Regions from separate parts of the Pseudoalteromonas sp. M58 genome, predicted to be linked through region 1. Evidence: predicted binding sites of a transcription regulator. Region 1 holds the regulator's gene; each other region holds the start of a gene.
What was found. Region 1 encodes MetJ, which represses methionine synthesis genes. Its sites were predicted from a motif close to TAGACGTCTAGACGTCTA; they were not measured.
Positions count from the first base shown of each region.

Region 2: the regulator MetJ is predicted to act here: its motif matches at 5,460-5,477, upstream of metK (methionine adenosyltransferase).
Region 3: the regulator MetJ is predicted to act here: its motif matches at 8,864-8,881, upstream of AAGD16_RS12030 (methylenetetrahydrofolate reductase).

Region 1 covers NZ_CP152390.1:328,128-339,205, forward strand. The annotation lists gene rpmE (50S ribosomal protein L31) at 146-361, shown strand; gene AAGD16_RS01485 (malic enzyme-like NAD(P)-binding protein) at 887-2,128, shown strand; gene metJ (met regulon transcriptional regulator MetJ) at 2,197-2,517, opposite strand; gene metB (cystathionine gamma-synthase) at 2,716-3,963, shown strand; gene metL (bifunctional aspartate kinase/homoserine dehydrogenase II) at 4,013-6,358, shown strand; gene AAGD16_RS01505 (penicillin-binding protein 1A) at 6,407-8,881, opposite strand; gene AAGD16_RS01510 (pilus assembly protein PilM) at 9,013-10,092, shown strand; gene AAGD16_RS01515 (PilN domain-containing protein) at 10,080-10,652, shown strand; gene AAGD16_RS01520 (type 4a pilus biogenesis protein PilO) at 10,642-11,078, shown strand, end outside.
Region 2 covers NZ_CP152390.1:2,560,086-2,571,163, reverse strand. The annotation lists gene AAGD16_RS11905 (hypothetical protein) at 1-868, shown strand, start outside; gene serA (phosphoglycerate dehydrogenase) at 961-2,190, opposite strand; gene rpiA (ribose-5-phosphate isomerase RpiA) at 2,200-2,853, opposite strand; gene AAGD16_RS11890 (5-formyltetrahydrofolate cyclo-ligase) at 2,907-3,503, opposite strand; gene AAGD16_RS11885 (hypothetical protein) at 3,522-4,067, opposite strand; gene metK (methionine adenosyltransferase) at 4,207-5,358, opposite strand; gene tkt (transketolase) at 5,624-7,615, shown strand; gene AAGD16_RS11870 (hypothetical protein) at 7,873-8,631, opposite strand; gene AAGD16_RS11865 (pyrimidine/purine nucleoside phosphorylase) at 9,047-9,361, shown strand; gene hpf (ribosome hibernation-promoting factor, HPF/YfiA family) at 9,551-9,907, shown strand; gene AAGD16_RS11855 (divalent metal cation transporter) at 10,049-11,078, shown strand, end outside.
Region 3 covers NZ_CP152390.1:2,597,977-2,609,054, forward strand. The annotation lists gene guaA (glutamine-hydrolyzing GMP synthase) at 1-143, opposite strand, end outside; gene guaB (IMP dehydrogenase) at 249-1,718, opposite strand; gene xseA (exodeoxyribonuclease VII large subunit) at 1,853-3,187, shown strand; gene AAGD16_RS12005 (hypothetical protein) at 3,203-3,847, opposite strand; gene cysE (serine O-acetyltransferase) at 3,865-4,683, opposite strand; gene AAGD16_RS12015 (hypothetical protein) at 5,010-5,417, shown strand; gene AAGD16_RS12020 (helix-turn-helix transcriptional regulator) at 5,419-5,733, shown strand; gene AAGD16_RS12025 (M16 family metallopeptidase) at 5,809-8,691, opposite strand; gene AAGD16_RS12030 (methylenetetrahydrofolate reductase) at 8,925-9,881, shown strand; gene AAGD16_RS12035 (hypothetical protein) at 10,319-10,786, opposite strand; gene AAGD16_RS12040 (hypothetical protein) at 10,914-11,078, opposite strand, start outside.

The DNA of each region.
Region 1 (11,078 bases):
TGCCGACTTTTTAGCAAAAAGGGTAATTAAAGCTTGTGTGCGTGCGGGTTGTTGGATAAAATTCGCGACCAATAAATTTGTTTTAACGACGTATGGTGCCAGACTTCGGGTTTGGAGAGCGATGCGGCCTTAACTAGAGGTTCCTATGAAAGAAGGTATTCACCCTAAGTACGAAGTAATTTCTGCAACTTGTTCATGCGGAAACAAATTCGAAACTCGTTCTACTCTGTGTAAAGACATTCACTTAGACGTATGTTCTGCGTGTCACCCGTTTTACACTGGTAAGCAAAAGATTTTAGACACTGGCGGCCGTGTTGATCGCTTCAACAAGCGCTTCGGTGCACTTAGCAGCAAAAAATAATTTTTTGTTTCTATGTAAAAAAAAGCACCTTAGGGTGCTTTTTTTGTGGCCAAGATTTACTTTCCTACCTGCTTTCTTAGCAATTTTGTATTTATTTTTTTTGCATAACTATTTCCTGTTCTTATTCTGAGTATGCATAAACATTTGCAGACAAAACAGCCAATATTCTCTATATTTTTATTTGTTAAACTTTAAAGATGGTACTCAAATGCAGGTAACGTGAGGTTATTTGTGTTTAAAGTTAAATAAAATTCGGTATTTCACTATTTTAATTTAAGACTAAAAAATACGCTTTATAAAAATAGAACAAGGGCAAAAAGTACCTGTGTTTTTCATTTTTATGACGAATTTATATTTTAAAAATGTCAGGATAATCTAGGGAAGTTGCTGATAAATCACTTAAAATTAACAGTTCTAGCATATAACAGGATAGACCTGATATTGCTTGGAATTTAAAAATAATAAAGGTATCGTAGATTAAAACTACCTCTCACTTTAACTTAAATTGCAGGATATAATCGCGTTATGTCAGATTTTCGTGAACAAGCACTACATTACCATGCCCATCCCGTTCCAGGTAAAATCAGTATTGAGCTGACCAAGCCCGCTGAGACGGTTAAAGACCTCGCGCTCGCATACAGCCCCGGTGTCGCAGAACCTGTTCGTGAAATTGCCGCTGATCCAGCAAATGCCTACAAATATACTGGTAAAGGAAATATGGTTGCGGTTATTACTAACGGCACCGCAATTTTAGGCTTAGGTAATTTAGGTCCACTGGCTTCAAAACCCGTTATGGAAGGTAAAGCGCTACTATTTAAGCGTTTTGCAGGGTTAGACTCTATAGATATTGAAGTTAAGCACCGTACTACCGAAGACTTTATTAACACGGTGGCTAATATTGCCGACACTTTTGGTGGAATTAATTTAGAAGATATTAAAGCGCCCGAGTGTTTTGAAATAGAAAAAGCGCTTATAGAGCGTTGTAGCATTCCTGTTTTTCATGATGATCAGCATGGTACGGCTATTGTAACGGCTGCGGGTATGCTAAACGCGCTGGAAGTACAGGGCAAAGCAATTGAAGATGCAATTATTGTATGTTTAGGTGCCGGCGCTGCAGCTGTTGCCTGTATGGAGCTTTTAATTAAATGTGGCGCGTTGCGTGAACATATTTATATGTTAGATCGCAAAGGAGTTATTCATACGCGTCGTGATGACTTGAATGAATATAAGCAATTATTTGCAAACAATACCGATAAACGTACTTTACAAGATGTAATTGAAGATGCCGATGTGTTTGTGGGTGTATCGGGCCCTAATTTATTAGCCCCTGAAGATTTAAAATTAATGGCTGATAGACCCGTGGTATTTGCTTGTTCAAACCCCGATCCTGAAATCGATCCGCAATTAGCACACGCTGCACGTAACGATTTAATTATGGCTACAGGTCGCTCTGATTATCCGAATCAAGTTAATAACGTATTGTGTTTTCCGTTTATTTTCCGTGGTGCGTTAGATGTACGTGCCAGTGAAATAAACGACGAGATGAAAATTGCTGCTGTAGAAGCAATTCGTAGTATTGCTAAAGAGCCCGTACCGACTGAAGTGCTTACTGCCGCAGGTATCGACAAATTAGAGTTTGGTGCTAAATATATTATACCAAAACCAATGGATCCACGTTTGTTACCACGTATAGCTAAAGCGGTTGCGCAGGCGGCGGTAGACTCTGGCGTTGCACAAATTGATATGCCAGAAAACTACATGGCGTAATTGTTAAGTATAAATTAGCGCAAAAAAAACCTCAGCATTTGCTGAGGTTTTTTTGTATAAAGACCCTTCTAGTCTTCATTTAAAATAGGCACTTCTAGTCCCATTTCTTGCATTATTTTCTTCACTTCTTCAGGTACTTTTTCTGCGTTATCTTTACGCAAATCATCATCATTAGGCAGCGGTTGCCCGGTAAACGCATGCAAAAACGCTTCGCATAAAAGCTCGCTATTTGTTGCATGACGTAAGTTGTTTATTTGACGACGAGTACGTTCATCAGTTAATACTTTTAATACATTTAGCGGGATCGAAACGGTGATCTTCTTTACTTGTTCGGATTTTTTCCCGTGTTCTGCGTATGGGTGAATATATTCACCATTCCATTTAGCCATAAGATGTATCGTTGCCTCAGATTATAAATTGCTCACACAGCATCAAAGCGTGTAAATATGCGTGAAATTCTATCGGTTTAAAAAAGATAGTCAAATACTAGTTATTTAGCTATCTAGACATTTAAATGTTTTGACATCTTAAATTGCATGCGCTACCTTTTAGACGTCTAAACATCCAAATTAGTAAAGGTAGCGAAAATGAGTGAAAAAAATAAGGCAACAATTGCTGTTCGTAGTGGAATAGAAGCCGACAAACAGCATGGTGCGGTTGTTCCACCGCTTTATTTATCAACAACTTACTCATTTGCTGACTTTGATACAAAGCGTCAATATGATTATGGCCGCAGTGGTAACCCTAATCGTGACATTTTGGCTGAGGCGCTCACGGAGCTTGAAGGTGGCGCTAAAGGCATTATTACCGCAACAGGCATGGCAGCCGTTCACCTAACAACACAATTACTTAATAGTGACGATACGTTAGTGATCCCTCATGACTGTTATGGTGGCAGCTATCGCTTATTTACTTCGCTAGAAAAGCGCGGCTTATTAAAACTAGAAGTGGTCGATTTTACCAAAAGCGACAGTTTGACACGCATCCTTGCTATTAAACCTAAGCTGATTTGGATTGAAACACCTAGCAATCCTATTTTACGCTTAACAGATATTAAAGCGGTAACTGATACAGCTAAACAGTGTGGTGCACTGGTTGCCGCCGACAACACATTTTTATCGCCAGCATTACAAAACCCGATTAAGTTTGGCGCTGATATTGTGGTGCACTCAACCACAAAATATATCAATGGCCATTCAGACGTTGTTGGTGGCGCGGTTATCGCAGCGACTGCTGAGTTAGGTGAAGAGTTAGCGTGGTGGGCAAATAACATTGGCATCACCGGCGCGCCATTTGATAGCTATTTAACGCTCAGAGGCTTACGTACTTTAAACGTGCGTTTAAGGCAACACCAAGAAAGTGCACTCGCCATTGCACAGTATTTAGAACGCTCCCAGTTTGTTGCCCAAGTTTACTACCCAGGTCTTGAATCACACCCTCAACATGCGCTAGCTAAGGCGCAGCAGCTTGGCTTTGGTGCTATGGTTAGCTTTGATATAAAAGGCGATATAAACGATGCTGCAGCGTTTTTAACGCGCTTAAATGAATTTAGCTTAGCGGAATCATTAGGTGGAGTAGAAAGTTTGATTTGTCACCCTGCGACTATGACCCACGCCGGCATGGACGCAACCGCGCGTGCAGAAGCCGGAGTAGGCGACACGCTTATTCGTATTTCGGTGGGTATTGAAGATGTAAATGATTTACTCGCTGACTTAGACAGGGTATTTAATTTGGTGCGCCCAGGACAAGCCGATCCCGGCCTATCGGCAAAAAGTGGTGCTAGTGAATCATTTGGTTCAGCAAAGTTAAACGCGGCGCATCCGGCGTTATGGTAGTGCATACCAATCTTCAAAATACAAAACATAAATGCGAGTCGGTATTAATATGGTAAATCAGGTTCATAAATTTGGTGGTTCGAGTTTAAGCTCAGCGGATCGCTTTAAAAGTGTCGCAAATATTATTTTAACTCATGCTCAAGCTGGGGATTGTGTGGTGGTATCGGCTGCCGGTAAAACCACCGATACCTTAGTTAAACTGTGGCAAAGCTATCAACAGCAAGACACTCAAGCTATTGCTGATATTGTATTGCTATTGAGTAACCATCAAATAGCTCTGATTGAGCAATTATTAATAGCTAACGCTAAGCACCATGCGCTTGATTTACTTGAAACTGAGCTCAGTATTATTACCAAGCAGGCTAAGCAAGGAACATTAGCTGAAGCTGCGTTATTAGCACATGGTGAATTGTGGTCTGCAAGGTTACTAAGCGCTTACTTAGAACAGCTTAACGTTAGCGCTTGTGCCCATGACGCTAGGCAGTTATTTACGTTAGATGCCGGACAGCTGCAGCATGCTAATAATCAGCAGCAGTGCTTAAAAGCCATACAGACGAGTAAAATTAATGTAGTTACGGGGTTTATTGCGGCTGATTTACATGGTGAAACAGTGACCTTAGGGCGAAATGGCAGTGATTACAGTGCCACTTTATTAGCGCGGTATTGCAATGCTAAAAAAGTCTCTATTTGGACTGACACTCAAGGTGTTTTTAGTACTGATCCGCGTAAGGTTGCTAATGCGGTTAAGTATGCGCGAGTGTGCCGTGATCAAGCTAATTTATTAGCGAGGTTAGGTAATCCAGTATTACACGCTAAAACATTATCGCCATTAAAAGATACCGATATAGAATTAGTTGTTCGCAGTAGTTACGATCCTCAAGGCAGTCATACCGAAATAGTTAAACTAGGAATGAGTAAACAAAAACGCTTTTTAACCACAGTAAATAATGTGGATTTACTCATTGTTGATGATCTGAGTGAAGGCGAAGTAGCACATGTTAGCCAACTTATTCAGCATAGTTTGCATCACTTTGAACACGAAGGCGAAATCTACTTACTAGTCCCTGCGTCAGCGACACATCAGGTGGCTAATTATTTTGCTGGCCGCGCCAATATTAGTGAGTCAAACTTAAATGGGGTGGCGATTATTGCACCTGATCAAGAGGTAGCGCCGCTTGGTAAGCAAAGTGAAGCCTTATTACAAACACAATCTATCCAGCCTCGGTTTACCCATTACGGTGAGGGATATACGTTACTATTAACCGATCAAGTACTTGAAAGTGATGTGCTGAGCCTGTTACATGACAAGCTCATTAATAAAGCACAAGAAATAGCTTTAATTATTGCAGGACTTGGTAATGTAGGTGCTGAGTTTATGCGCCAATTACCTGCTCAACTAGCACGCTTATCAACTGATTTTAACGTCAAGTTAGTAGCGCTTTTACGCTCAGAGCAGATGCTGGTGAATGCTAATGGATTAGACTGTGAAAGCTGGCAACTTCAATGGGAAAACCATGCAAGCTCCTATAGACAAGCCGATTTATTGTCATACATAGATACTCTTGAGTATGAACATAAAATAGTGATCGACATTACCGCCAGTGAACATTTTAGTCAGCTTTATAGTAAGTTAGCTGAATTAAACTGCCATCTAATTAGTGCTAATAAATACGCGGGAACCGCGTCGCTTTCGTGGTATCAAACACTACGTGAAAGCCTTGCTCAACGTGGCTTACATTGGCGTTATAATGCAAGTGTAGGGGCCGGACTACCGATTAATTTTGCCTTGGCTGATTTACAAAATAGTGGCGATAAAATAACGCGAATAGAAGGCGTGTTTTCAGGCACGCTGTCATGGTTATGCAGTATGTATGATGGCAGTAAAGCGTTTTCAGATTTAGTTCTAGAAGCGCAAGCTTTGGGGTTCACCGAACCTGATCCGCGAGAAGACTTATCTGGACGAGATATGCAACGTAAGTTGCTTATTTTAGCGCGTGAATTAGGTATTGAATTGGAACTTGATGGCATTTCTTTATCCGCTTTGATGCCTGATGAGTTAAATGCAGGCAGCTGGAATGACTTTATTGATAATAAGGCTCGTTTAGATGCATTTATTGAGCAGCATACGCAAGCGGCTCAGCAACAAAATGCTGCACTGTGCTACACTGGGTTATTAGAGTTTGAAAACAACACGCTAAACGCTAAGGTAGGGATTACCTATGTACCAAAAAGCGAAGCGGTTGCGAATTTGACCCCTGGCGATAATATTTTTGTGATTAATACCCAGTGGTATAACCAAAACGCATTAGTGATACAAGGCCCCGGTGCGGGTAAAGAAGTGACTGCTGCTGGCGTTCACTCTGACTTATACTGGTTGGTACAAAATATTAGTTAGATCATCAAAAAGGCCGCTAATTTGCGGCCTTTTTACTGTTCGCTATATTTAAAATAGCTCTTCTTCAGTTTTAGTGTTTTCTTCAAATATATCATTTGGTTGTGATAACACATATTTGGTAGGAGCGGTGCCTTTTTCAAAGTATTCAAAACGGCTGGTGTAATCGTTTTTATGACTTAATAATCCGGTTTCTAAATCAATACGAATAGAAACTAAGCCTTCAGGTGGTTCGATGGGCGCAGCAGGTTTACCATCCAGTGCGGCGCGCATAAAATCAACCCATGCAGGCTGAGCTGTTTTTGCGCCTGACTCAGCACCTGATATTTGACCACTTCCTAAGTTGTTATTGTAGGTTGAGCGTCCCAGTGTATTACCTGGGTTATCAAAGCCAACCCAAACTGATGTCATCACATCGCGGTTAAAGCCACTAAACCAAGTATCTACAGAATCATTTGTCGTGCCTGTTTTACCAGAAAGATCGCGACGTTTTAGCGCTTGTGCACGCCAGCCTGTTCCACTCCAACCGGTTTTATGTGACCAGCTACCGCCACCCCAAATAGCACTATTCATTGCGCTGGCAATTAAAAATGCATTTTGTTTAGAGATGATCTGCGGCGCACAATTTGGTGCTACTTGCTCACCTAGCATTAGCGAGCTAGGTGTTGTCGTTTCATCATCACAAATAATGGTGGGATTGGTTTTAAATAACGTATTACCCATTGCATCTTGGATTTGTGAAATAAAGTACGGCTCAATTAGGTGACCGCCATTAGCAAAAGCACTCATCCCACGAGCTAATTCAAGCGGCGTAATGGATGCACTGCCTAATGCCAGTGACTCACTACGATTTATATCTTTATCGTCAAAACCAAATTTTAATAAATGATCGGCTGTTCTTTGCAGTCCAACGCCCCTTAATAAGCGTACGGAAATTACATTCTTAGATTGGGCTAAAGCACGACGAATGCGAATTGGACCATTATAAATAGCTGGGCTGTTTTTTGGTCGCCATGCAACGCCTTGGCTCTTATCCCATTGATTTATAGGAGCATCATTTAAAATTGACGCTAGTGTGTAGCCTTTTTCAAGCGCAGCTGAATATATAAACGGCTTAATATTTGAGCCTACTTGGCGTTTAGCTTGTACAGCTCGGTTATATTGGCTTTGTTCAAAACTATATCCACCAACAATGGCTTTTATGCGCCCGTCTTGTGGGTCTAAAGAAACAATGGCGCTCGCCGCTTCAGGTATTTGACTTAAAATATAGCTGTTGTCATCATTTTTGCGCAGCCATATTTGCATGCCTGGCGTTAGTATATCGCTTGCTGTTTCAGGCGCAAAGCTTTGGCGATAGCGTGTAATAAACTTACGTGCCCATTTTAGGTTATCCCAAGTAAGGGTTGTGCGCTCGCCGCTTTTAAGTATAACTTCCGCGCTTTTGTCGGATACATTTAAAACTGCAGCGGCTTTTAGAGGGCCTAGTTCATTGGCCTCTTTTAAAGTGTTTAATAACTCAGAATCAGAAGGTGTGGGCTCTGTTTGTGGATCCCATAAAATGGCTTCAGGGCCTCTAAAACCATGGCGCATATCGTAGGCATGCAGGTTATTAACTAGAGCTGTTTGTGCTGCTTTTTGAACATCTGATTCAACAGAAGTGTACACTTTAAACCCTGAGTTATAGGCTTTATCTATACCGTAGCGTGACACCATTTCTGCTCGTACCATTTCTGAAATGTACGGCGCGTATAAGTCAATTTCAGCTCCATGAAAATACGCGGTAATTGGTTGGTTAGTGGCTTCGTTATACTGCGCTCTTGAAATATACTTCTCTTCAAGCATTCTTCCTAACACCACATTTCTTCTTGCTTTAGCACGTTCTGGATTACGAATAGGATTAAGTGCCGAAGGGGCTTTTGGTAAACCAGCAATCATTGCCATTTGCGCAAGAGTTAACTCTTTTAGTTCTTTACCATAATAAACTTGCGCCGCAGCACCAATACCAAAGGCACGATTTCCTAATTCTATTTTATTCAGGTAAAGCTCAAATATTTCATCTTTTGAGAGGAGGTTTTCGATATGAATGGCAATAAATATTTCTTTTACTTTACGAATGTAGGCTTTTTCTCGTGTTAAAAAGAAGTTACGAGCTAATTGCATGGTAATAGTACTGGCACCTTGCTTTTTCTCACCAGTAGAAATAAGTACTAGCGCTGAGCGCACAATACCAATTGGATCAATACCGATATGATCGTAAAAGCGGTTATCTTCAGTTGCCAAAAAAGCCTGCAATAAAGGCTGGGGAATTTGGTCTATAGTTACAGGGATCCGTCTTTTTTCACCAAATTGGTTGATTAAAAGCCCATCTTTAGTAAATACTTGCATAGGCGTTTGTAATTGCACGTTTTTTAAAACTTGCACGCTGGGAATATCGGATTTAACGTAGTAATAAAGGCTGAGCAATGTAATTAGTGCAAGTAATGCACAAATGATCAAAAATTGTAAAGTTCTTTTTAATAAAATCACTGATATTTCCCTAAACGGACTCCCAATTACAGGTTGAGACTGCTAGTATATATTGATTAAAAATTGAATAATATTTTTTAAGATATAAATTATAACTTGTTTATTATTAAAACAAAGGCAAAGTTGCAAACATGCTAAGTCAACTAATAAAAAAACCATCACCAATGATGGTAGGTATTGATATTGGATCGCACTCTATCAAGGCCGTACTTTTAAGTGAAACGGAAACTGGGCTTCGACTAGAAGCACTTGCAATTGAACCTATGCCAAAAGGCGCTATGAGCGAGCGTAATATTCAAGATATTGAAGCAATTGGTAATGTGATAATCAAGTTAAAACGAAAGCTACCAAAGTCGCTAAAATTCGCGTCTGTTGCCGTCTCTGGGCAAACCGTGATTACCAAAGTTATTTTCATGGATGTTTCCTTAAGCGACGCTGAATTAGAGTCGCAGATTGAAATTGAAGCCGACAGCTTAATTCCTTACCCACTAGATGAAGTGAGTCTTGATTTTGAAAAGCTCTCTACAAATAGTGCTGACCCGAGCAAAATAAATGTACTGCTCTCTGCCGCTAGAACCGAAAGCGTTGAAGCCAGAGTCGGTGCGTTAAGTGCTGCGAATTTAACCGCAAAAGTAGTGGACGTTGAAAGCTATGCGCTAAGTCGCGCTATGGATGTTTACTACCAACAGTTACCATCAGATGCATATGACAAAACGGTTGCAGTGGTTGATATTGGTGCTGTACTCACCTTGGTGAGTGTAGTGCAATCTGGTGAGACAATTTATACCCGTGACCAAGTATTTGGTGGCGACCAATACACAAATAGTATCGTTGCTTACTACAACAAAGGCTTTGATGAAGCTGAAATTGGCAAAACAACCGGTGATTTACCTCCAAACTATACATTTGAAGTGTTAGCACCTTTTCAAACATCGTTACTCCAGCAGGTTCGTCGTGCTGTTCAAATGTTTTTAACCACCACAGGTAAAGAACAATTGGACTATATTGTATTGACGGGCGGCTCAGCGATGATTAAAGGCATTGATAGATTGCTGATTGAAGAATTAGGAATACACACAGTTGTTGTTGAACCATTTGATAAGATGGAAATATCCCCTAGAGTTGATCGTAATATAATACAGCGCCACCGCACTCAATTTGCAATTGCGACTGGCCTGGCGTTGAGGAGCTTTTCATCATGCCACATATAAATTTATTACCTTGGCGTGAGCTACAGCGTGAGCAGTCTAAAAAGAAATTTATAACACTTCTTATGGCTGTGGTTATCGTCTGTTTTGCTGGTATGTATATGCTGAGTGTGTTTTATGGTGCTCTAAAAGAAGGGCAAACGTTAAAAAATAATTATCTTAGTTCAGAAATTACAACGCTCGACAATAAAATTCGCGACATACGTGATCTAGACAAGAAAAAAGAAAACTTACAACAACGTATGCGTTTAATTGAAGAGTTACAAAGTAGCCGTAATTTAGGCACCCAAATAATGGATGAAGTGGCAAAAATAGTGCCTGCAGGGGTTTATTTAACCAAGCTGGAGCGCAAAGGTAATCAAATTCATGTGTTAGGCAAAAGTGAGTCTAATAATCGTTTATCTACTATGCTCAGACAGGTACAAAGCTCTTACTTATTAGAGCGCCCGACTATGCAAGGTATTGTTGCCGGCGATCAATCTTCACGTTTACTCAGCGATTTTAATATGGAGTTTTACGTAAAACCATTTGGCAAAATAGGTGAGGTACGTAATGAACCTTGATTTTAAATCGTTTACAGAAATCGATTGGAATGAAATCGAGCTCGATAACATCGGTGAGTGGCCCGTTATTGTAAAAGCAATATGCGGAACTTTTGTAGCTTGTTTGGTGTTGTTTTTTAGCTACAGCTTATTAGTGTCGGATGAAATAGACAGCTACCACAATGCCGTTGCTAAGGAAATTGAGTTACGCACAACCTACCGAACTAAATATGCAGTTGCCAGTAAGCTTGATATTTATCGTGAGCAAATGGTTGAGATGGAAGATAAATTCTCTCAATTATTAAAACGCCTACCTACTTCAAATGAGACGCCAGGATTATTGGACGACCTTTCTTATGTGGGTACAACCAGCGGGTTAACATTTTTAAAAATTGGTTGGTTGCCAGAAGTTGAAAAAGAGTTTTATACCGAGTTGCCAATTAAAAT
Region 2 (11,078 bases), 1.1 Mb from region 1:
CTATGTTGCAACACAAGAGGTACGTGCTGAGGTTGATAAACAGTTGGCCTTGGTCAGCGAACAAACAGGTGCTAGTTTTAACTACGCAGAGCTATCGGCGAGTGTTATTTCAAACAGTGTTGCCATTAGTAATATTGAAGTGACTAGCCCTGAGGGCGATAAAATTGCCACGGTTGAGCATGTTGAAGTGACAGGCTACGAAACCGATAAAATATCGCCACATACTGCTTTTACGTTAAAAAACTTTCAATTTGATAAAAGCTTTGTCGATACACTGCCTGCAGATACAAATACACAACTTGCCTCAGCCAGTTATGATTTACACTCTTCATTAGATTACGATGAGCAATCAGGTAACAGTGATATTGTTGTTAAGCTGCAAGCTAATGATATTGCTAGTATTGATATGGACATGGGGCTGGCTAATTCTAAAGCGCTTATGGACGCTTCACTTGAAATCAGTAAGGCTCAACAAGCTGCAGGCACTACGCCACTTACTTATGAGCAAGAGCTGCAGCAGCAAACGATGATTATGCAAGCAATGAGTAAGCTAGAGCCACGTAATGTTAGCTTAGTTGTTAATAACCAAGGTGATCTTAAAGGCTTATTAGAAAGCGAGTTGGCAAAGCAAGGTATGACGTTAGAGCAAATGCAAACAATGCTTGATCAACAGCTTCAACAAGCACCTGTGACTGAAGAAATAGCCAAGGCATTAACTGATTTTGCTAAAGGACTAAATTCGTTTAGTGTGTCAGCAAAATTGCCTGAAGGTAAAACTATGATGGAAGTGAATCAGCAACTAATGATGTTAGCAGGACAACCCGAAGAGCTGGTTAAGTTTATAAATTTAGAAGTTAAAGGCAAATAACAGCGGTAAGTTATAAGCCGTCAGGATTCAATTTAAAATAAAAAAGCCGTACTTGATTATTCAAGTACGGCTTTTATTATTTTAGCTGATAGTTAGTGAAGAATACGCGCTCTAATTGTGCCTTCAACTGCACTAAGTTCTTTAAGTGCGACTTCTGAGTGATCGGTGTCTACATCAATAACCACGTAACCAATTGCTTCATCGGTTTGTAAGTACTGTGCGGCAATGTTAATACCGTGCTGAGCAAACGCTTGGTTAATTTGCGTTAGCACGCCTGGGCGGTTGTGATGCACGTGTAACAAGCGGCTGCGATTAGCAAGCTCTGGCAATGATACTTCAGGGAAGTTAACTGCGGTAATAGTTGAGCCGTTATCTGAGTACTTAGCGAGTTTACCCGCTACTTCAATACCAATGTTTTCTTGTGCTTCTTGAGTAGAACCACCTATATGCGGCGTTAAAATAACGTTGTCGAATTCACGCAGTGGCGAGATAAATTCTTCATCGTTAGATTTAGGTTCAACTGGGAATACGTCAATTGCTGCGCCGCTGAGTTTTTCCTCTGTTAGCGCTTCTGCTAGGGCGTCAATATCAACGACAGTACCACGTGAAGCGTTAATTAAAATAGAGCCTTGCTTCATTACCGCCAATTCAGCCGTGCCAATCAGGTTTTTAGTTTGCGGTGTTTCAGGTACGTGCAAGCTAATAATATCAGCGCGTTGCAATAGCTGCGTTAAGTTATGTACTTGTGTCGCATTACCTAAAGACAGTTTGTCTTCAATGTCGTAATACTCCACGTTCATACCAATATTTTCAGCCATAATGCCCAACTGAGTACCAATGTGACCGTAGCCAATAATACCTAAGGTTTTACCGCGCGCTTCAAAAGAGCCATTGGCTGTTTTTAACCAGCCACCACGGTGCGCAGCGGCATTTCGCTGTGGAATACCACGTAATAAAAGCAGTATTTCACCTAGTACAAGCTCAGCTACAGAGCGAGTATTTGAAAACGGGGCATTAAATACTGCAATACCGCGTTCACGTGCTGCGTTTAAATCTACTTGGTTGGTACCAATACAAAAACAACCGATAGCAACCAGTTTTTCAGCTGCATTTAATACCGATTCATTAATATGAGTACGAGAACGCAGCCCCACAAAGTGCACATCTTTAATGCGCTCAATAAGCTCGTCCTCAGGTAGCGATGTTTTAACGTAGTCGATATTGCTATAACCGTTACGTTTTAGCGTTTCAACAGCGCTTTGATGAACACCTTCAAGCAAGAGAATTTTAATTTTGTCTTTTGCTAACGATACCTTACTCATAACCATATCCTATTTAATTTGTGGCCCATTTTTTGTGCCGATAATCACTTTATCAGCACCGCGCTCTGCAAATAGGCCGTTGGTGACTACGCCAACAATTTGATTTATTTGTGTTTCAAGCTGTTTAGCATGGGTAATTTTTAAATTATGTACATCTAAAATAACGTTGCCGTTATCGGTTACAACACCTTGGCGATACACAGGATCACCGCCAAGTTTTAATAATTCGCGGGCAACATAGCTGCGCGCCATCGGAATAACTTCAACTGGCAGCGGGAAATCCCCTAAGGTATCGACTAGTTTGGTGTCATCAACAATACACACAAACTGTTTAGCCACTGCCGCGACTATTTTTTCACGGGTGAGCGCTGCACCACCGCCTTTAATCATTTCGTTTAGAGCGTTAATTTCATCTGCGCCATCAACGTATACATCCAGAGCATCAACATCATTTAGCTCAAATACTTCTATACCAAGTTCTTTTAAACGTGCTGTAGACGCTTCTGAACTAGATACTGCACCAACAATGGTGTCTTTTACTGTGCCTAAAGCATCAATAAAATGATTAACGGTTGAGCCTGTACCAACACCCACTATGGTGTTTTCTTTTACAAACTCCAGTGCAGCCCATGCAGCTGCTTTTTTTAATTCATCTTGTGTCATTGCTATGTGCTCATTTATGTCAAAAATAGACTGTTAGTTTACAAGATTAATTGTTACCAACAGTAGGTTTTATTGGGTGTAATAATAGTTTTAAGAGGCACATCCCACGATTCAATTGGGAGCTTATCCACTTGTTGGCATTCGTGTGCTAGGCCAATAAGTTGTGGTTGCTGCCAGTTTTCTTCGTATAAACGTGCCAAGGTTCTATCGTAAAACCCACCCCCCATTCCAAGGCGATTACCAAATTTATCAAATGCAACAAGTGGCATAAGTAGATAATCAAGCGCTGGCAATGGGCATATTTGAGAGCAGTTCAGCTTAGGCTCCAAGATACCATAGCGGTTTGCCCTCATGGGTGAGTTTTTTTCATATCGTTGAAATAGTAAATTAGCCCCGTTGAAAGGGTGAATTATAGGTAAGTAAACATGCTGTTTTTTGAGCCATAATTCTTTAATTAACAATGATGTATCTAGCTCTCCATCATTGCTTAAATAAATGGCGATATGTTTTTTTTTAGCTGTTTTTTGGCTTTTTATATATTGAATAAAATTCACTTTAAGCGAGTGGGCCGCTATTTCTTGCTGGTTTTTTGATAGATTATTCCGTGCTTTACGAATATCGAGTCTTATTTGTGCGCGATTATTGCTCATTAAATAACTAAACCATAATTAAAAAGAGAATAAGTTCGGGAACATTAAATACACAGCAAGCACAATAAGTAATATTACAACTGTGGCAATCAGTGAATATAAAACAAGGTTACTGCGTTTTTTGGGTGTTGTAGAGAGTGGCTCATCTAGCATTAAATCGTCATCTTCCCATGGTTCGTCATTTTCATCAGGCAGTGATAACTCAACCTCGGGGAGACGTTGCTCAAGATCCTCAAGTTTCTCTTCAAGACGAATTAAGCTACTAGTAATGTAATCTAGGGCATCAAATAAGCGCTGATCTCGCTGGCTGTCGTGCGCTTTTTGAGAAGTAGCTTGTGTAGGGGCTGTTTGCTGAAGTTTGCTTTTGATCCCCAGCGTTGAAAGTAACTTAGCTTGCTTAAGGGCTTTTTCTTTGTTGCTAGGAGCAAACAGCGGCTTGCCATTAAAAAATGCCGCCACCTTTTCAGGTGAGGTTTTTAGTTTTTCTGTCAGTGCATTGGTCACTGCTTGGCTGTCTGCGCCTTCTGCAAGTCCTACAAATATAACACGAAAATTGTCGGCCATTTTTTATCCCTAACACGCTTTATTGTATAAGCAGAGTATATACCTAAAATGTTAAACAGTTCGAGACTGTTTTATGACTAACTTAATACACATAGCAAAACGGCCCTAAAAAGGGCCGTTTTAATATTAGCTAGGTGGCTTACAGGCCAGCTGCTGCGCGAAGTGCGTCTGCTTTATCTGTGCGTTCCCATGGGAATTCATCACGGCCAAAGTGGCCGTAAGCCGCTGTTGGTAGATAAATAGGGCGCTCAAGATCAAGCATTTGAATTAGGCCGTAAGGGCGTAAGTCAAAGTGTTCACGAATAAGTTCGATTAAACGCGCTTCTTCTAATTTACCTGTGCCAAATGTTTCAACACTGATAGATGTTGGCTCTGCAACACCAATAGCATAAGACACCTGAAGTTCACACTTGTCAGCAAGGCCAGCAGCAACAATGTTTTTAGCAACATAACGTGCAGCATAAGCCGCTGAGCGGTCAACTTTTGATGGATCTTTACCAGAGAAAGCACCACCACCGTGACGAGCCATGCCACCGTAAGTATCTACAATGATTTTACGACCAGTTAAACCACAGTCACCCATTGGTCCACCAATTACAAAACGACCAGTTGGGTTAATAAAGAATTTAGTGGCACTAGTAATCAGCTCAGCAGGAAGTACTGGCTTAATAATCGTTTCCATTACCGCTTCTACTAAATCACTTTGCGATACATCTTCGCTGTGCTGAGTAGAAAGTACAACGGCATCAATGCCTACTGGCTTGCCATTTTCGTATGCAAACGTAACCTGTGATTTTGCATCAGGACGCAACCAGTTAAGCTCGCCGCTTTTACGTACTTGTGCTTGGCGTTGTACTAAACGGTGAGAATAAGTAATTGGAGCGGGCATTAATACTTCAGTTTCGTTACATGCGTAACCAAACATTAGGCCTTGGTCGCCAGCGCCTTGCTCTTCAGGGCTTGTACGGTCAACACCTTGGTTAATGTCAGGAGACTGTTTACCAATCGTGTTTAAAATTGCACACGAATCGGCATCAAAGCCCATGTCTGAATGTGTGTAACCAATTTCACGTACTGTTTTACGTGTAATTTCTTCGATATCAACCCATGCGCTAGTCGTGATTTCACCACCAACCATAACCATACCGGTTTTAACGTAAGTTTCACACGCTACACGGGCATGAGAGTCTTGCTCTAGGATAGCATCAAGTACCGCATCAGAAATTTGATCGGCGATTTTATCCGGATGACCTTCAGAAACAGATTCAGAAGTAAATAAATGTTTTGCCATTGTAATTATGCTCACAAATATTGCGCTTCACAAACGTCGGTATTAGCGCTAAAAAATTAAGGCGCGTATTTTATCTAAAACAAATGAACTTGCATAGTTTTTTTACGCCTAGACGTCTAAATAAAATATCTAATAGTAAATGGTTCTTAAAAAATATTCATAATGCCCTATTTTTATGGGTTTTTAATTGCACACAGCCCCCACAATAAGTAAGAATGGGGATAAATAAATACCCGCGCAAATACATATAAAGGTAGGAGAATTCATGCCATCTCGCAAAGAACTTGCAAATGCTATTCGCGTCTTGTCAATGGACGCAGTACAAAAGGCCAAATCTGGTCACCCTGGAGCCCCTATGGGCATGGCTGATATCGCAGAAGTATTATGGCGCGATTATCTAAAACATAACCCAACAAATCCAGAGTGGGCTGACCGAGATCGATTTATACTCTCAAATGGTCACGGTTCAATGCTAATTTATTCTCTACTGCATTTAAGTGGTTATGACTTGCCACTGGACGAAATTAAAAACTTCCGCCAAATGCATTCTAAAACACCAGGCCATCCAGAATATGGATACGCGCCAGGAATTGAGACCACTACGGGCCCATTAGGTCAAGGGATCACAAATGCGGTAGGTATGGCGATTGCTGAAAAAGCATTAGCAGCGCAGTTTAACCGTGAAGGCCATGACATTGTTGATCACCACACGTATGCGTTTATGGGTGATGGTTGTTTAATGGAAGGTATTTCTCATGAAGCATGCTCACTAGCCGGTACATTAGGCCTAGGCAAATTAGTGGCATTTTGGGATGACAACGGCATTTCAATCGACGGTGAAGTTGAAGGTTGGTTTAGTGATGATACCCCAGCACGTTTTAAAGCATACGGCTGGCATGTAATTAGTGACGTTGATGGCCATGATAGCGATGCAGTAAGTGCAGCAATTGCAGAAGCTAAAAGCGTGACTGATAAGCCAACACTCATTTGTTGTAAAACTATTATTGGTTACGGCTCACCTAATAAATCAGGTAGCCACGATTGTCACGGTGCACCGCTTGGTGATGACGAAATTAAAGCGTCTCGCGAGTTTTTAGGTTGGACGGGCGATGCATTTGAAATCCCTGAAGATATTTATGCACAGTGGGATAACAAAGAAAAAGGCCAACAGCTTGAAGCAAGCTGGGACGAAAAATTTGCCGCATATGAAAAAGCATACCCAGAGCTAGCAGCAGAATACAAACGCCGTACACATTCAGAATTACCTGCTGATTGGGCTGAAAAGTCACAAGCGTATATTGAGCAGTTACAAGCAAACCCAGCAAACCCAGCATCACGTAAAGCATCACAAAATGCATTAAACGCATTTGGCCCGTTACTACCTGAGTTTATGGGTGGCTCTGCCGATTTAGCAGGTTCAAACTTAACAATTTGGGATGGCTCTAAAGGCTTAACTGCTGATGATGCAAGTGGTAACTATATTTACTACGGTGTACGTGAGTTTGGTATGTCGGCAATTATGAACGGTATTGCACTTCATAAAGGCTTTATTCCTTACGGTGCAACGTTCTTAATGTTTATGGAATACGCTCGCAACGCTGTGCGTATGGCTGCATTAATGAAGCAACCAAGCATTTTTGTATACACGCACGATTCAATTGGTTTAGGTGAAGATGGTCCTACTCACCAACCAGTAGAGCAAATTGCGAGCATGCGTTTAACGCCTAACCTATACAACTGGCGCCCATGTGACCAAGTTGAGTCAGCAATTGCATGGCAACAAGCTATTGAACGTAAAGACGGTCCTACATCATTAATCTTTACTCGCCAAGGCTTAGAGCAGCAAGCTCGTGATGCCCAGCAATTAAGCGACGTTAAAAAGGGTGGTTACATCTTAAGTTGTGACGGCAATCCAGAGCTTATTTTGATTGCAACGGGTTCTGAAGTACAACTAGCGCAAGACTCTGCGAAAGAGCTACGTGCGCAAGGTAAAAAGGTACGTGTTGTATCTATGCCATGTACTGATGCGTTTGAAGACCAATCGCCTGAGTACAAAGAAAGCGTATTACCAGCAAGCGTTTCACGTCGCGTAGCGATTGAAGCGGGTATTGCTGATTACTGGTACAAGTATGTAGGCCTAAATGGCGCCGTAGTTGGTATGACCACCTTTGGTGAGTCGGCACCGGCAAACGAGCTATTTGAGTTCTTCGGCTTTACGGTAGAAAATGTAGTTAACAAAGCAAACGCATTGTTTTAATTAATTGCTTTAGTGTTTTAAAAGCCCGCCCTGTGTATAGCAGGGCGGGCTTTTTTGTTTGGCTGGCAGAGCTGTCAGCCATTAGCTTTCAGTTTTGGCGCTGAGGAGCCGTGCTAAGTAAAATCGTAAGAGGGTACTTCAGCTGCGATTTTTATAGTGTTTTGTTTTATTTTTTTTCTAATGTCTTGCTATGCGTGAAACTTGTTTCGCGCGTTGTTTTTATCAAAAGCTTTATGGTTATTTTATAAAATAATGAATTAATACACTTCTTCTTTATAAGGATTAATTAGCTCATTTAGCAATATTTGATCGAAATAGTCGATAGCTGCTTCTAGCTCAAGAGAGTTCATGGGAGCAAAATAATTAATTACCCTTAGTAAATCTGAAGCTGTTTTTATTACGCTAGCTAGCTCACTTTTGTTATAGCTTCTTATTATGAACCTAAAGCCAAAAGGCTCGAAGTCTTTTTGGATTTCATTAATCATTCCCTCTACATATCGTTCAGTTATTTCCTCTTTCTTTATCTCAATGGAATGATTAATGGAATTAATCGCAAATAAAAAGTTTGGAAATTCAATAGTTGGTACTTTGGAGGTAACGTCAAAATTTATTACTTTCTTTGGGGTGTTTTCAGGAAATAAAGCTATGTAAAGTATTGATGGGTGGCTTGAGTAATTATTTTGACTTTCAATTGTAATTAATTGTTCTTTCAATGTATCAATAATGTATTCTCTATGCTGAATGAAAATTGAAAAATTGTCTTTACTTTCAACTTGTTTTATTTGCCTCTCCGTTTGAGTGATTTTATACCACAAACCAAAAACACCTGTTACTGAAATTAATACTTTAAAAAGCTCTATAGCTAGTGAGAAGGTATTTGTGATATTTGACCAATTTTCTGGCTTTGAATGAGAAAATGATAATTGAGGGTAAGTGAAAATAATTTGGGAAATTGCTAAAAGTATTGGAAGAAAAATAGTTAAAAAACTTAGGTATATTAATGTCTTAAAAAACATTGAGTTTTTTTATTATTTATTACCATTATGCTTCAATCCTTAAAAAAGTAGACCTGTTAAATATTACAAATTAAAGTATCACACAAAAGTGTCGAAAATCTTTTTCAAATCAAGACAGTGCCTTGCTTTCTCTATCTATGTTTAATCATTTATCTAAACGTAAAACACTTGACGCGCTAAAACACGACCTACCATATATGCCCGAAGCCCGAAGCCCGAAGCCCGAAGCCCGAAGCCCGAAGCCCGAAGCCCGGAGCCCGAAGCCCGAAGCCCGAAGCCCGAAGCTCGAAGCCCGAAGCCCGAAGCTCGAAGCCCGGAGCCAAATGAGCAATTTTCACAGCACTTAACTTGCAAGGTTTTTGTGTATCAGGCACTGTGGGGGTAACAAAATTATAAATTAACAACAGGAGTTAACATGCCAAAGTTCGATAACGTTAGTGTGGTTAAAAAAGCCAATGTGTACTTCGATGGCAAAGTGTCAAGCCGCACTGTGCTTTTAGGTAATGGTGAGGCTAAAACCTTGGGTTTTATGCAACCCGGTGAATTTGAGTTTAATACTAACCAAAAAGAGTGCATGGAGTTGTTAGCAGGGCAGTGGGATGTATTACTACCTGGTGAAACACAGTGGAAAACATTTAATGCGGGTGAGTCATTTAACGTTGATGCTAATGTGAGCTTTCATGTAAAAGTAAGTGATTTTGCAGATTATTGTTGTTCATACACCGATTAATTTGTTGATTGATTAAATTATCAACACCTCTAAAGGCCGCTTTAAAGCGGCTTTTTGCATACTTAATGCTAAATGAATGATCTAAATCAGGTGGGGTAATAAATAATTGCGTAATTTTCATTTTTTCTCTTGTGTTAATTCGTTTAGCCCCCAATACTAACTATGAGGTAACAAATAAAAGGATACCCTATGAAAATTAATCTTTCTGGTCACCATGTTGACGTTACTGATTCTATTAAAGAACACATTAACGAAAAGTTCTCAAAAGTCGCGAGCCATTTTCCATCATTGATATCTCTAGATATTATTCTTTCAAAAGAGCATCATAAGTTCCAAGCAGAAATTAGCACAAATTATGAAGGTGCGCGTATATCGGTAAAAGGGGAAAACGAAGTTATGTATCCTGCTATTTCCAGCGCAGCTAAAAAACTCGATGCCGCACTAAAGCATCGTAAAGGGCAAATAAAAGCGAACTTACATGAAAAGCCTGTAAGTACCACACCAGAAATAGCACATGAAATCATCCAAGAGATGGATTTAAATTAATAACTAACAGCGTGTTATTTTAAAAAGAGCCTAAGGGCTCTTTTTTATTGCCTGTAAATTAGGTAAGTTATGCATTCACACAGTTTATTAATGATAAAAATTAATAATAAAAGCACATAACACACCAAATTTGAGAAGTTAATGCAGTACACACAAAACACATGGAAGTCTCGGTTAGGGGCGCTCGGCCCAGGTATTTTAATGGCAACCGCTGCCATTGGTGGCTCACACTTGGTGGCCTCTACTCAAGCAGGCGCATTATTTGGCTGGCAGCTATTTTGGCTTATTGTGGTGGTTAACGTTTTAAAGTACCCGTTTTTTCGTTTTGGTATGGAATACACACTCGCCACCAAAAACAGTTTAGTAGAAGGGTATAAAAACCAAGGGCCTGGCTATTTTTACAGCTTTATTGCCCTCAATATTATTGCCGCTGTGGTAAATACCGCAGGTGTATTGTTGCTTACGGCGAGCTTATTACACTACGCATTACCTATTAGCATTCCTGTTACCTTATTGTGTTGGGTAATATTGGCCGTGTGTTTAATTATATTATTACTGGGGCATTTTAAAGCGCTCGATAACGTAGCAAAAGCTATTATGGGGCTACTTACTATAGCAACCATCACTGCATTGGTTATTGCTATAAATAACGGCCCAGTAGCGCCTGTAAACTACGTTGGCCCCTCACCATATGAACTTGCCATGTTAGGCTTTATGGTTGCCTTAATGGGCTGGATGCCAGCGCCTATTGAAATATCGGCACTGAGCTCGTTGTGGCTTAAAGAAAAACAAGCTCAGCAAAGTGTGACTAAAAACCAAGGTTTATTCGATTTTAATCTAGGTTATTGGTTAACCGCCGGGCTTGCGCTGGTATTTTTTAGTTTAGGTGCGTTAGTGCAATATGGGCAAAGCAGTAATATAGAGCTTGGCGGTGTAGCGTTTGCTAAACAGCTGATTGATATGTATGCACTCACTATTGGCGAGTGGGCAAGGCCGTTGGTATCAGCGATCGCGTTTTTGTGTATGTTTGGCACCACACTCACCGTACTTGACGGTTACGCCCGCACACTTAACGAATCACACAAATTACTTGGTTTTAAGCAATCTAAACACAGCTTAAATACCTGGCTTATACTGCAAGCATTGGCCGGTATGGCGGTTATTTTATTTT
Region 3 (11,078 bases), 1.1 Mb from region 1:
TCGCGAATTTGCTCTTCGGTTACATCCCAAGCCCAAAGCTCACAATAAACACCAATTTCGCGCACTCGACGGGCGATTAACTGCGTGTATTGTGAACCAAAATCTAAAATGAGGATTCGTGAATCGTGAATGTCTTTGCTCATGAAGTATCTCGTAAAGTCAGGTGCTAAACGCCACCAGCTTAAGCTGTGTGACTATATTAGGGCTAACGAAAGTTAACCCACTTTTTTCAAGTTGTTAAAGGCTGATTAGCCTAAACGGTAGTTCGGTGCTTCTTTAGTGATTTGCACATCATGAACATGCGACTCACCCATACCAGCAGAAGTTACACGTACAAACTGTGGTTTAGTGTTTAGCTCTTCGATTGTGGCACAACCGGTTAAGCCCATTGCACTGCGAAGACCACCCACTTGTTGGTGAATAATGGTCGCAATTGGCCCTTTATAAGCTACACGACCTTCAATGCCTTCTGGTACTAACTTGTCAGCTTGGTTTGATTTTTGGAAGTAGCGATCTGATGACCCTTCTTTTTGATCCATCGCACCTAGGCTACCCATACCACGGTAAGACTTGTAGTAACGACCTTGATAAAGTTCAACTTCACCTGGTGCCTCTTCAGTACCCGCGAGCATAGAGCCAACCATTACACACGATGCACCGGCAACCAATGCTTTTACAATATCACCAGAAAAACGAATACCGCCATCGGCAATCACTGGAATATCGCGACCTTTAAGGCCTTCAACCGCATCAGAAATAGCTGTTATTTGTGGTACACCACAACCGGTAACAATACGTGTAGTACAAATAGAACCTGGACCGATACCTACTTTAACAGCATCAACACCGGCATCTGCAAGCGCAATGGCCCCTTCTGCTGTTGCTACATTACCTGCAACAATCTGTAAATCTGGGTAAGCTTGACGAGTCGCTGCAACACGGTCAATAACACCTTGAGAGTGACCATGAGAAGTATCGATTAGAAGTACATCAACACCGGCTTCAACTAATGCAGCAATACGCTCATCAGTGCCCGCGCCAACACCTACCGCAGCACCTACACGTAAACGACCTTGCTCGTCTTTACACGCATCTGGTTTGTCTTGTGCTTTTTGGTAATCTTTTACGGTGATCATGCCTTTAAGTTTAAACGCATCATCAACCACAAGAATCTTCTCAATGCGGTGTTCGTGCATTAAGCTTAAGATATCTTCGCGAGCCGTTCCCTCTTTAACCGTTACTAGGTTTTCTTTTTTCGTCATCACTGTTGAAACCGGCTGTTCAAGCTTAGTTTCAAAGCGCATATCACGACTAGTTACAATACCTACAAGGTTATTTTCGCTATCGGTGACCGGAAAACCTGAGAATCCCTTTTCCTGAGACAATTCAACAGCATCTGCAATAGTCAGATCGGCCGTTACTGTAACAGGGTATGAAACAATACCTGCTTCATAGGTTTTAACTTTACGAACATTTTTCGCTTGTTCTGCAATGGTCATGTTTTTATGAATAAAACCAAGACCACCTTCCTGCGCGAGGGCAATAGCTAAACGAGCTTCTGTAACAGTATCCATAGATGCTGAAATGAGCGGCAAGTTAAGTTTGATACCACGCGTTAAGCGAGTTGAAATATTTGCCGTATGTGGCAAAACAGTAGAATGACCAGGTACTAAAAGTACGTCATCAAAGGTAAGAGCTTCTTTAGCGATTCTAAGCATTTTGGCAACTTCTCACATGTGGATCTAAGATAAGGAATTGCGGCCAAATTTTAACAGCGTTGTGGGCACTAGTAAATAATATTTTGTATTTATTTATGATAAGCTAGATTTATAAATGTTTTTTGGTAGTTTTTATGTTTTCTAAGCCCTCGCAAACGGTTTATACCGTATCTCGCCTTAATCGTGAAATACGTGCCCTACTTGAACAAGGTTTTGCGTCTTTAGTACTCACTGGTGAAATTTCTAACTTTATTGCGCCTGCTTCTGGGCATTGGTATTTTTCATTAAAAGACGATAAAGCGCAAATTAAAGCCGCCATGTGGCGAGGCAATAATCGCAACCAAAGTTACCGACCAATTAACGGCGCACAAGTAACCGTTAAAGCACGTGTATCTTTGTACGAACCCCGTGGTGACTACCAGCTTATTGTTGAACATATGGAACCTGCCGGCGAAGGGCAACTTAAGCAAGAGTTTGACGCGCTAAAAATGCGTTTGGCTGCAGAGGGCTTATTTAGCTCCGCTTATAAAAAGCCCCTGCCCCAAAACATAAATCGCATAGGGGTGATCACCTCACCTACAGGCGCCGCAATCAAAGATATTTTAACTGTTTTAAAGCGTCGTGCGCCGCAATTAGAAGTGGTTATTTACCCTGCGATGGTGCAAGGCAAAGAAGCGCATGGCCATTTAATCAAGCAAATAGAGCTGGCAAATTTACGTAATGAAGTCGACGTTATCATACTCGGGCGCGGCGGTGGTTCATTAGAAGATTTATGGTGCTTTAACCATGAACAACTTGCTCGTGCTATTTATCAAAGCTCGCTGCCAATTGTGAGCGCTGTTGGCCATGAAATAGATACCACAATTAGCGATTATGTCGCTGATGTACGCGCAGCAACTCCTTCTGCAGCCGCAGAGCTCGTAAGCCCCAATACACAAGAGCTGCATAATAGGGTTAATCAGTTAATTAGTCGTTTAGCGAATGCATTTAAACACGACATTGCCGATAAACGTGCACTGGCAACTCAGCTACAGCATCGCTTAAATTTGTGCCACCCGCGCAATCAGCTAAACCAAAAATCACAACGCTTAGATGAGTTGAGTATTGCACTGCAACAGGCAATGCGTCAGCGTTTATATCAACAAGAACGCGTGTTAGCTAATTTAACACCCAGACTAATGCGCCAATCACCAGATAAAAAGCTAGCAAATGCAAACCATCAGCTAGCCCAGCTTCATGCAAGGCTAAATCAAGCGATGCAGCAGCAACTACAACACGCAAATAATACGCTTGCCTTACAAGCAAGTCGGCTTGATTCGGTCAGCCCCCTTAATGTATTAGCACGTGGTTATAGCATTACTAAAACAGCGCAAAATAAAGTGATTAAATCAGTGGAAGATGTAAAAGTGGGTGATGTGTTGATCACTGAGTTAGTAGATGGCCAGGTTATTTCAAAGGTAGAAGCTTAGCTATATTGCTAAGCGCTAGCCTTGCGTACTTACGGTAAACTCAATACGGGCATCGTTAGATTGAGATGCACTGAGTTTAAATTGCTGCCACCAAGGTTCAAGATGAAGCTTATCGTTAAGCTCGCGCCATAATTTAGCCCCATAATTAACGGCATTCTGGTTTATGGTAAGCTCAAACTTGCAAATTGTTTGCTTACACTTAAGCGCTGTAAGCTCAGCGCTATCTGCAAAATCATTAATAATTAAAAAGTCAGTTAACGCGACTTCAAGCTCGTAACTCCATTCGAGATTATCAGCCTCTTGCTCAAACTGTATTGCGAGCTCATCATCAAGCTCTACACTTTCTAATTGATTTAACTTTAGCTGTTGTTGAGACTGCTTAAGCTGGATTGATTTTTTTTCAAGCCGCTGATTAAGCTCAACCACATGTTGTGCTAGCTGAGTTTGTTGATCAGCCGCTTGGGCTTTATTAACCTGCACTAAGCCTTGCAAAGTAGTTGGCTGATTATTGACTTGAGTGTTAGCCGAAGAGATTACAGCTTGTTTGGGCGCTGAGGAAACACGAGTGGAATCTTTAAAAAACAAAAAGTAACCACTTGCTAACGCCACGCCTGAAGAAAAACAGAGCAGCATAGCCACAAGGTTACTTTTATATATCATTTCTAGGTACTCAAAAATTAAAGCATTGCACTGGTGTGCGATTCGTTTTCTGGCTCGGGATATTCTAAAAAGTTTTGGTTCATACTTTCTGCCGGGCACTCACAATCAGGGCGACCAATAATTTTTGCAGGTACGCCAACAGCAGTTGTGTGAGGTGGTACAGGGCTTAATACCACTGAACCTGCGCCAATACGTGCGCCCTCGCCTACTTCAATATTACCCAACACTTTAGCGCCCGCCCCAATAAGTACGCCCGCTCTAATTTTAGGATGGCGATCGCCTTGCTCGTTACCCGTACCACCTAATGTAACCGATTGTAATATAGATACATTATCTTCAATTACGGCGGTTTCACCTATAACAATACCGGTGGCATGGTCAAACATGATGCCTTGGCCTACTTTACAAGCAGGGTGAATATCAACCCCAAACACCTCTGAGGTACGACTTTGAATAAAGCGCGCAAGCTCTTTACGGTTTTGTTGCCATAAGCAGTTAGCTAAGCGGTGTGCTTGTATGGCGTGAAACCCTTTTAAATTTAAAATCACAGTAAGGTAGGTTTCGGCGGCAGGGTCACGATCTTTTACTGCTTTAATATCATGAGCAACATGTGTCAGCATGCGGTCACACTTTACAAAAGCTTGGTCAAACAGCTCACGGATTGTAAAAGCAGAAACCACAGCATCAGCTAGCTTGTTAGCAACAATAAAACTCAATGCCGACCCTAAGCACTCATGATTTAAAATACACGAATACACATGGCTCGCTAAAAGGGGTTCACGAGTTACTACTTCATTTGCTTCACTACGAAGCTGTTGCCAAATTTCATGACGCATAATACTGCCTTAAGTTATTACAAAGAGCCTATGACCAATTCTAACGGATTTAGCCGCCTAGGTGTTAATCCCTTCGTTATTTGTTCTGGTTATTATATATAACCAGTTAAGTTTCAGGTTTATATTACTTTTTTCAAGTCATGTCATATGACAGTTAGGCAGGTTTAACCATTTGTGCAAAAATAAAATAAGTTAATAAAAATCAACAAATAACAACATATGACAGCACGTGTGTCATGTGCCAAAATAGCCATTGGCGTACTGCTGACGGCGTAAAAAATAATAATAAACGCTAAATTAGCATCATCAACTCAACAAGGATAACGATGATGAAAAACGACATATTAAATACAAAAAAATTAGGCTATAAATTTTACTTTCAAGATGGCGATAACCAAATAGCCTGTTTTGGAAGCTACTTTACAGGTAAAGAAGAAGTCTATATTAACGATGACTTAGTTAGCAGTAGGCGCAGTGTTAATATAAAAAGCTCACACACATTTGATTTTGAAAATTCGCAGTACCAAGTGAAATTTGACATGCTCAATATACTCACAGGACGACTTGAGTGCACTCTATACAAAGATCAAGAAGTGCTTGCCAAGCAAGTTCAAAGTAGTCTTCCTAGCGATCCTAAAAAAGCGGCTTTTTTTATTCTAGGCTGCGCGTTAGGTGGTGCAGTATTTGGCTATACCACTGCAACAGTCGTAGAGCTAATTGTAGGGAAACTTTAACATGCAATTAAACCCTACAACGGTAAAGTCGCTCAGGCACACATTCGATTGGACACAACAACAGCTTGCCGATGCCTGCGATGTAAGCTTACGAACCATTCAACGAGTAGAAAAAGAAGGTGCAGCCTCAAAAGAAACCACCATGGCCTTATGTGCGGTATTTGAAGTACGCCAAGGTGAGCTTATTAAGCTTGATGAAAACAACCAAAATGATGCCAATAACAGCCCATCTAAAAGTTTTATTGCAGGTTTGATTATTAGCTCTGTTATTAGTTTTGCTCTTGGTGCAGCCTCAGTACTTTTAGTAAGTAACTAGTATTTACAACCTAAAATATAAAAATGCCCCAATGCTTACGGCACAGGGGCATTTTTTAATACTTAAAAACTTAAATTATTGAAATACTTTATCCACCTTTACTACTTCAATATTTTTTGCAGGAATTGCCAGTTTATAATCAGCAATTACCTTATCTTCAGCCACTAACTCGGCAGGCTTATCGGTGTTATACACCATAGGCGAGGTTTGCATAGTTGCTAAACGTTTTTGCATATCTTCACCATCACCGGTAACAAACACATAGTGAATATTCTCAGTTTGTAGGTTATCTTTAATCACTCGATTTACATCGTCAACAGTCAATGTTTTCAGTTTGCTTGTGACGTAGTTTACAAAACTATCGGTGTTATAAAACTCGCTATCTAGCGCATAACCTAACTGGCGATTTTGACTAGCAACCATTTGTGGCACAAAGTTAATTAAAAAGTTACGTGTGGCTTCAAAATCTGCCTCAGTCATACCATTTTTAATTAGCTTATCTAGTTCAAATAATGCGGTACGGGTTGCAAAATGCGCATCGTTGTTTGAGCGCAGTGGACGCAGCCACACTTGGAAAATTTGCTCAGAGCGTCCTAAGTTTGCATCTGGCTTAGTTTGAAACATACCACGAGGGAAGTATTCAATGTAGGCGTAATCACCGTAATTCATGCCACGCGTTTGACGAATACGTTCGTACAAGTAACTGTTAGAACTGCGATGCTCACCAAAGTACGAACGCACTAGCCACAATGCGGTCCAGTCTTCGCTGCTACGAATGGTATCAATAGGGAACCCGAACGACACAGCCGTTGATTGCGCTGACTTTTCAACAATTGTTGCATGATGACCTTTAAGCTCTGGCGCATCAGGGATTGTTAAGCGGCTTTGTTCGCCTTTAGGGAGTGTCGCTAAGTCTGCTAACATTTGTGCTTTAAGTTTTGTAGGGACTGCACCAATTAAACCCACAGTAAGTTTAGCTTGTGTAAGCTCAGCATTATAAAACGCTTTAACATCATCAAGAGTAAGCGCTTCTAAATCTGATAAGTCACCGTAGTTATAGCTTTCATAAGGGTGCCCCTTATAAAGCACACTGTAGAGCACTTCTTTACCCAACTCTTCATCATTAGAAGCTTTTAAGCCCGATTTAATGCCATCGATCATTTCTTTTTTCAGACGTTTAAAGTCATCTTCTCTAAAGCCTGGGTTTAGAAGCTGCTCACTCACTAAAGCATACCACTGAGCTGCATTATCTTTATGGATACGCCCTTGGAACGACAGCATTTCTTTATCTATTTGATAACCAAAGCTACCCGCCAGCGGGTACATTGCTTTTTTGATTTCTTTGTAACTCATTGACGTTGAGCCACCTTGCGCTAGCATTGCGGCAGTTAAAGCCGCCACGCCTTTTTTACCCTGCGGATCGGCAGCCGCACCGGTATTAAATAATAAGTTAATATCGATTAACGGCGAGCTATTAGTTTTATCCAGCACCTTAAAGATAGGCTTACTCGGTACTTGCTGATATTTTGCTACCAACGCATCTAAGTCGCTTTCTTGTTCAAAACCTGGGGCTTTATCAAGTGCCGACATAGTAACTGTGGTGCGGGCATTATCAACAAAATACTTATTTGCAACGGCTCTAATATCTTCGCTAGTGATATTGTCTGCCGATTTATACAGTTGGTTAATCACCTCAGGATCGCGCTCAAAATGCATATAGCTGGCAAGTGTAGAGGCAATTGCTTGCGATGAATCTAAACCATTTATAAAGCTGTATTTAAGATTAGACTTTAAATCACTGAGTTTTTGGCTATCAACCAACTCGGTACGCGCTTTGGCATACGTACGGTTTATAGCATCACGCACTGTGGCTAAATCATCGGCATTTTCAACTTTTACAAATACATGCAGTAACCCTGGATCTTTAGTCTCTGGGTTATAGGTAAACATTTGACTCGCTATTTGCTTTTCTACTACCAGCTCTTGGTAAATATCTGAATTGCTAGAAAAATAAAGCTGCGATAGTAAATCTAATGCGGCTCTGTCTTTTTTCTGAGGCTCCCATGCAGCGCCTTTATACGACACAAGTAACCAGTGACCAGGTAGTCCTTCGTTTTGCTCATGCACATATTTTGGCGCTTGTTGAGTTGGCTCTTTTGGAATATCAGCAACATAGTCGCCTTTTTGCCAGTTACCCCAATGCTTTTTAACCATCGCCATGGTCTCTTTTGGATCAACATCACCAACAATCACAAGCGATACATATTCAGGCTTATAAAACTTAGCAAAGAACTCTTTACCGTAGGCCATTTGATCAGGCATGGCTTCAATGTCTTCAAAAAAGCCCATAGTAGTGTGTTTATAGGTATGTTTATCGAACGCTTCTTGGCGTACCGCACTTAATAATTTACGAATTGGACTGGCGTTATTTTTTAAGTACTCGCCTTTAACGGTAAGCGCTTCGGTTCTAAATTGTTCTTCGGTGTAGCTTAAGTTTTGAAAAATATCAGCTTCAATCTCAAGTACTTTATCAAGATGCTGTTTTGAAAAATTTAAGTGGTAGTTAGTGTAATCGTTAGTTGTGTAGGCGCGGTTATCAACCCCTGAATTTTTTAGAATATCTGAATACACATCTTGCGGAAACTTTTCAGAGCCTTTAAACATCATGTGTTCAAAAAAGTGAGCAAAACCAGTTTTACCCGCTTCCACTTCATTTCGCGAGCCAACAGATACAGGTATTTGTAGCGATACTACATCTGGGTAATCGGTTTTAACTACCATCACACGTAGGCCGTTATCTAGCTCTTCTATTAGGTAATCTTGTGAAAAAACACGCTCATCTGCTTTATTAACTTGTTCTTGTTGAGCTGCTGTTTGCGTGTTTTGGTTTTGCTGCATAGCACAACCTGTTAAGGCCAGCGATACCGCTAGGCTACTTGCCAATAATTTAAATTTCATTGTTATCCCTTTTTAAATTGAGCAATTTTTAAAACATTTACCAAACTAAGTATGCCGTAAAGTAATTAAATATAAGAGCCCTAAGCCTATTAATTATGTAAACAACTGTGTCAGTTATTAACTATGAAAATAATTCACGTTAGTTGAGAAACTTTCAACAAATAAATCTATCTAGACGTCTAAATGGCTGCTATATTAAATCCATCATCACAAATTAAGCTGGAATGAGGATTATGGCTTTATCACTTCAAGAAAAAATACAGGACACCAACCAAGGTGTTTACCTAATTGGCACAACACCGCCAAAAATTGGGACTGATAAAGCGCAATTAAAAGTCATTGCCGAAAAGTTATTAGGCCGTTTACACGAAATTGAGTATGACGGCGTAATTATTTATGACATTCAAGATGAAAGCAGTCGTACAGAGCAAGCGCGTCCATTTGCATTTAAGCAAACAGTTGATCCGCGCGAGTACAGTCAACTCTTACGAGGCTTATCTGATCTTGATGTAATTACTTATAAAAGTGTAGCTCAGCGCGGTGTGAGTGAGTTTAAAACGTGGTTAGATGAAACCAAAAATGACTACGATTTAAAAAACGTGGTGTTAGTGGGCAGCCCATCATCAGCGGGTGATATAAAGCTGAGCTTACCGAATGCCTACAAAACACTGGCAGAGCAGTCTGAAGACTTCTTTTTAGGTGGCGTAACCATTGCTGAGCGCCATGCCAATAAGCGCAACGAGCACCAACGCTTAATAGAAAAAACGGCACAAGGATGCCAGTTTTTTATCTCTCAAGCCGTTTACAATGCACAAGCAACCATAGATTTAATAACTAGTTATGCGCGCACATGCAAAGCACAAGGCCTGACACCTAATAGGATTATATTAACCTTTACGCCTTGTGGTGGTGAAAAAACCTTGGAGTTTATGCAATGGCTAGGTATCTCAGTGCCAGAGGCAACTAAATGGCGCATGCTTGATTCGGAAAATACACTAAGCGAATCAGTGCGTATTTGTCGCGAAAACCTCGACTCAATTTTAAAAAGCTGTGCCCACTTAGGTGTACCGCTAGGCTTAAATATTGAAAGCTTAACCAACCGTAAAGAAGAAATAGACGCGTCTATTAACTTATACCGTTTATTAAAAGCAACAATGGAACTCAACCTTGCGGAGAAACTAATAGCTTAATTGCGGGGTTCGGGGTTCGGGGTTCGGGGTTCGGGGTTCGGGGTTCGGGGTTCGGGGTTCGGGGTTCGGGGTTCGGGGTTCGGGCAACAATAATAAGCAACATAGAACAAGCCAGTTCAAGTAGTTAGCTTCGTTTATTTTAATAAGTACTAACTTGATCTGTCAGAAAGCCTGTTGGGTGGCGCCTTCGGCTTAACCAACCTACATTTTGACGTAGGTCGGATAAGTGGCGAAGCCACGCCATCCGACAAAAATGATGAATTTACCAGAAACAGTCCAACTTACCGCGTTAACGTTACCAGTGACTGCTTTGTGCCATGAGCGGTCATTGATAACGCCCGCATAACGGCAAAAATACGTAGTCTATAATAACGAGCGAAGCGAGGGAGCCTACGTGTTTTTGTCCCTAGCGAGCGCAGCGAGTGTTAATGCGTTTGTTAGCTTTCTTTACTAACTTCGACTTTTAAAATGCAATTATTCGATACATATAACGCCACTAATTTGCCCGCTTGTAAAACACCACCATTTGAAATTGTTTGATGATAGCAGGGAGAATTAACGTAATAATCAATTTCGATTTCTCTATCAGCTATTTTAATCAAATCGCCAGGAGCATGTCCTTCTTTTGGTTGGGTGCGTAACACACTAACTTTTCCTTTAATGACCTCAAACTCTTTTGACTGAAAGGACATGTATGTTGAGACATGATTAATAATCAAATAAAGCAAAATAAGTGGAGCCGTAATTGAGACTGTACCACCCCAAAATATAGTAAAACGTCTTTTCGCATAATCTTTATTTTTATATGCATATAACAGTGCCGCAGGTCCCAACACTGAAAATATTAGTAAGACTTTCACTTGTTCAAAACTAGGCAAAAAAGAAATTTGGTAGACTGTTTCCATACGCTCGATTCGATAAGAAAGCTAACGCCCGCCTAACACGCAATGTGTTGGCGTGGCTTTTTGCGTTGTTTGCCAAAACCATGACAACTTAACATTGTCGGAGTTTAGGCGCTTGTTATGTGTACGATTAAACAGGTAATTTACCGTTCTCATATGCCCAAAACATTACAAGCAATGGAGAAATAATAATTTGAAGCCTTATATATAGAAAAAAACCTTCAAAAATTAAAGCAAATAGTCTGTTGCTTTGTTGATAGACATAAATGGATTTGAGCTTTTCATAAGGACCCCT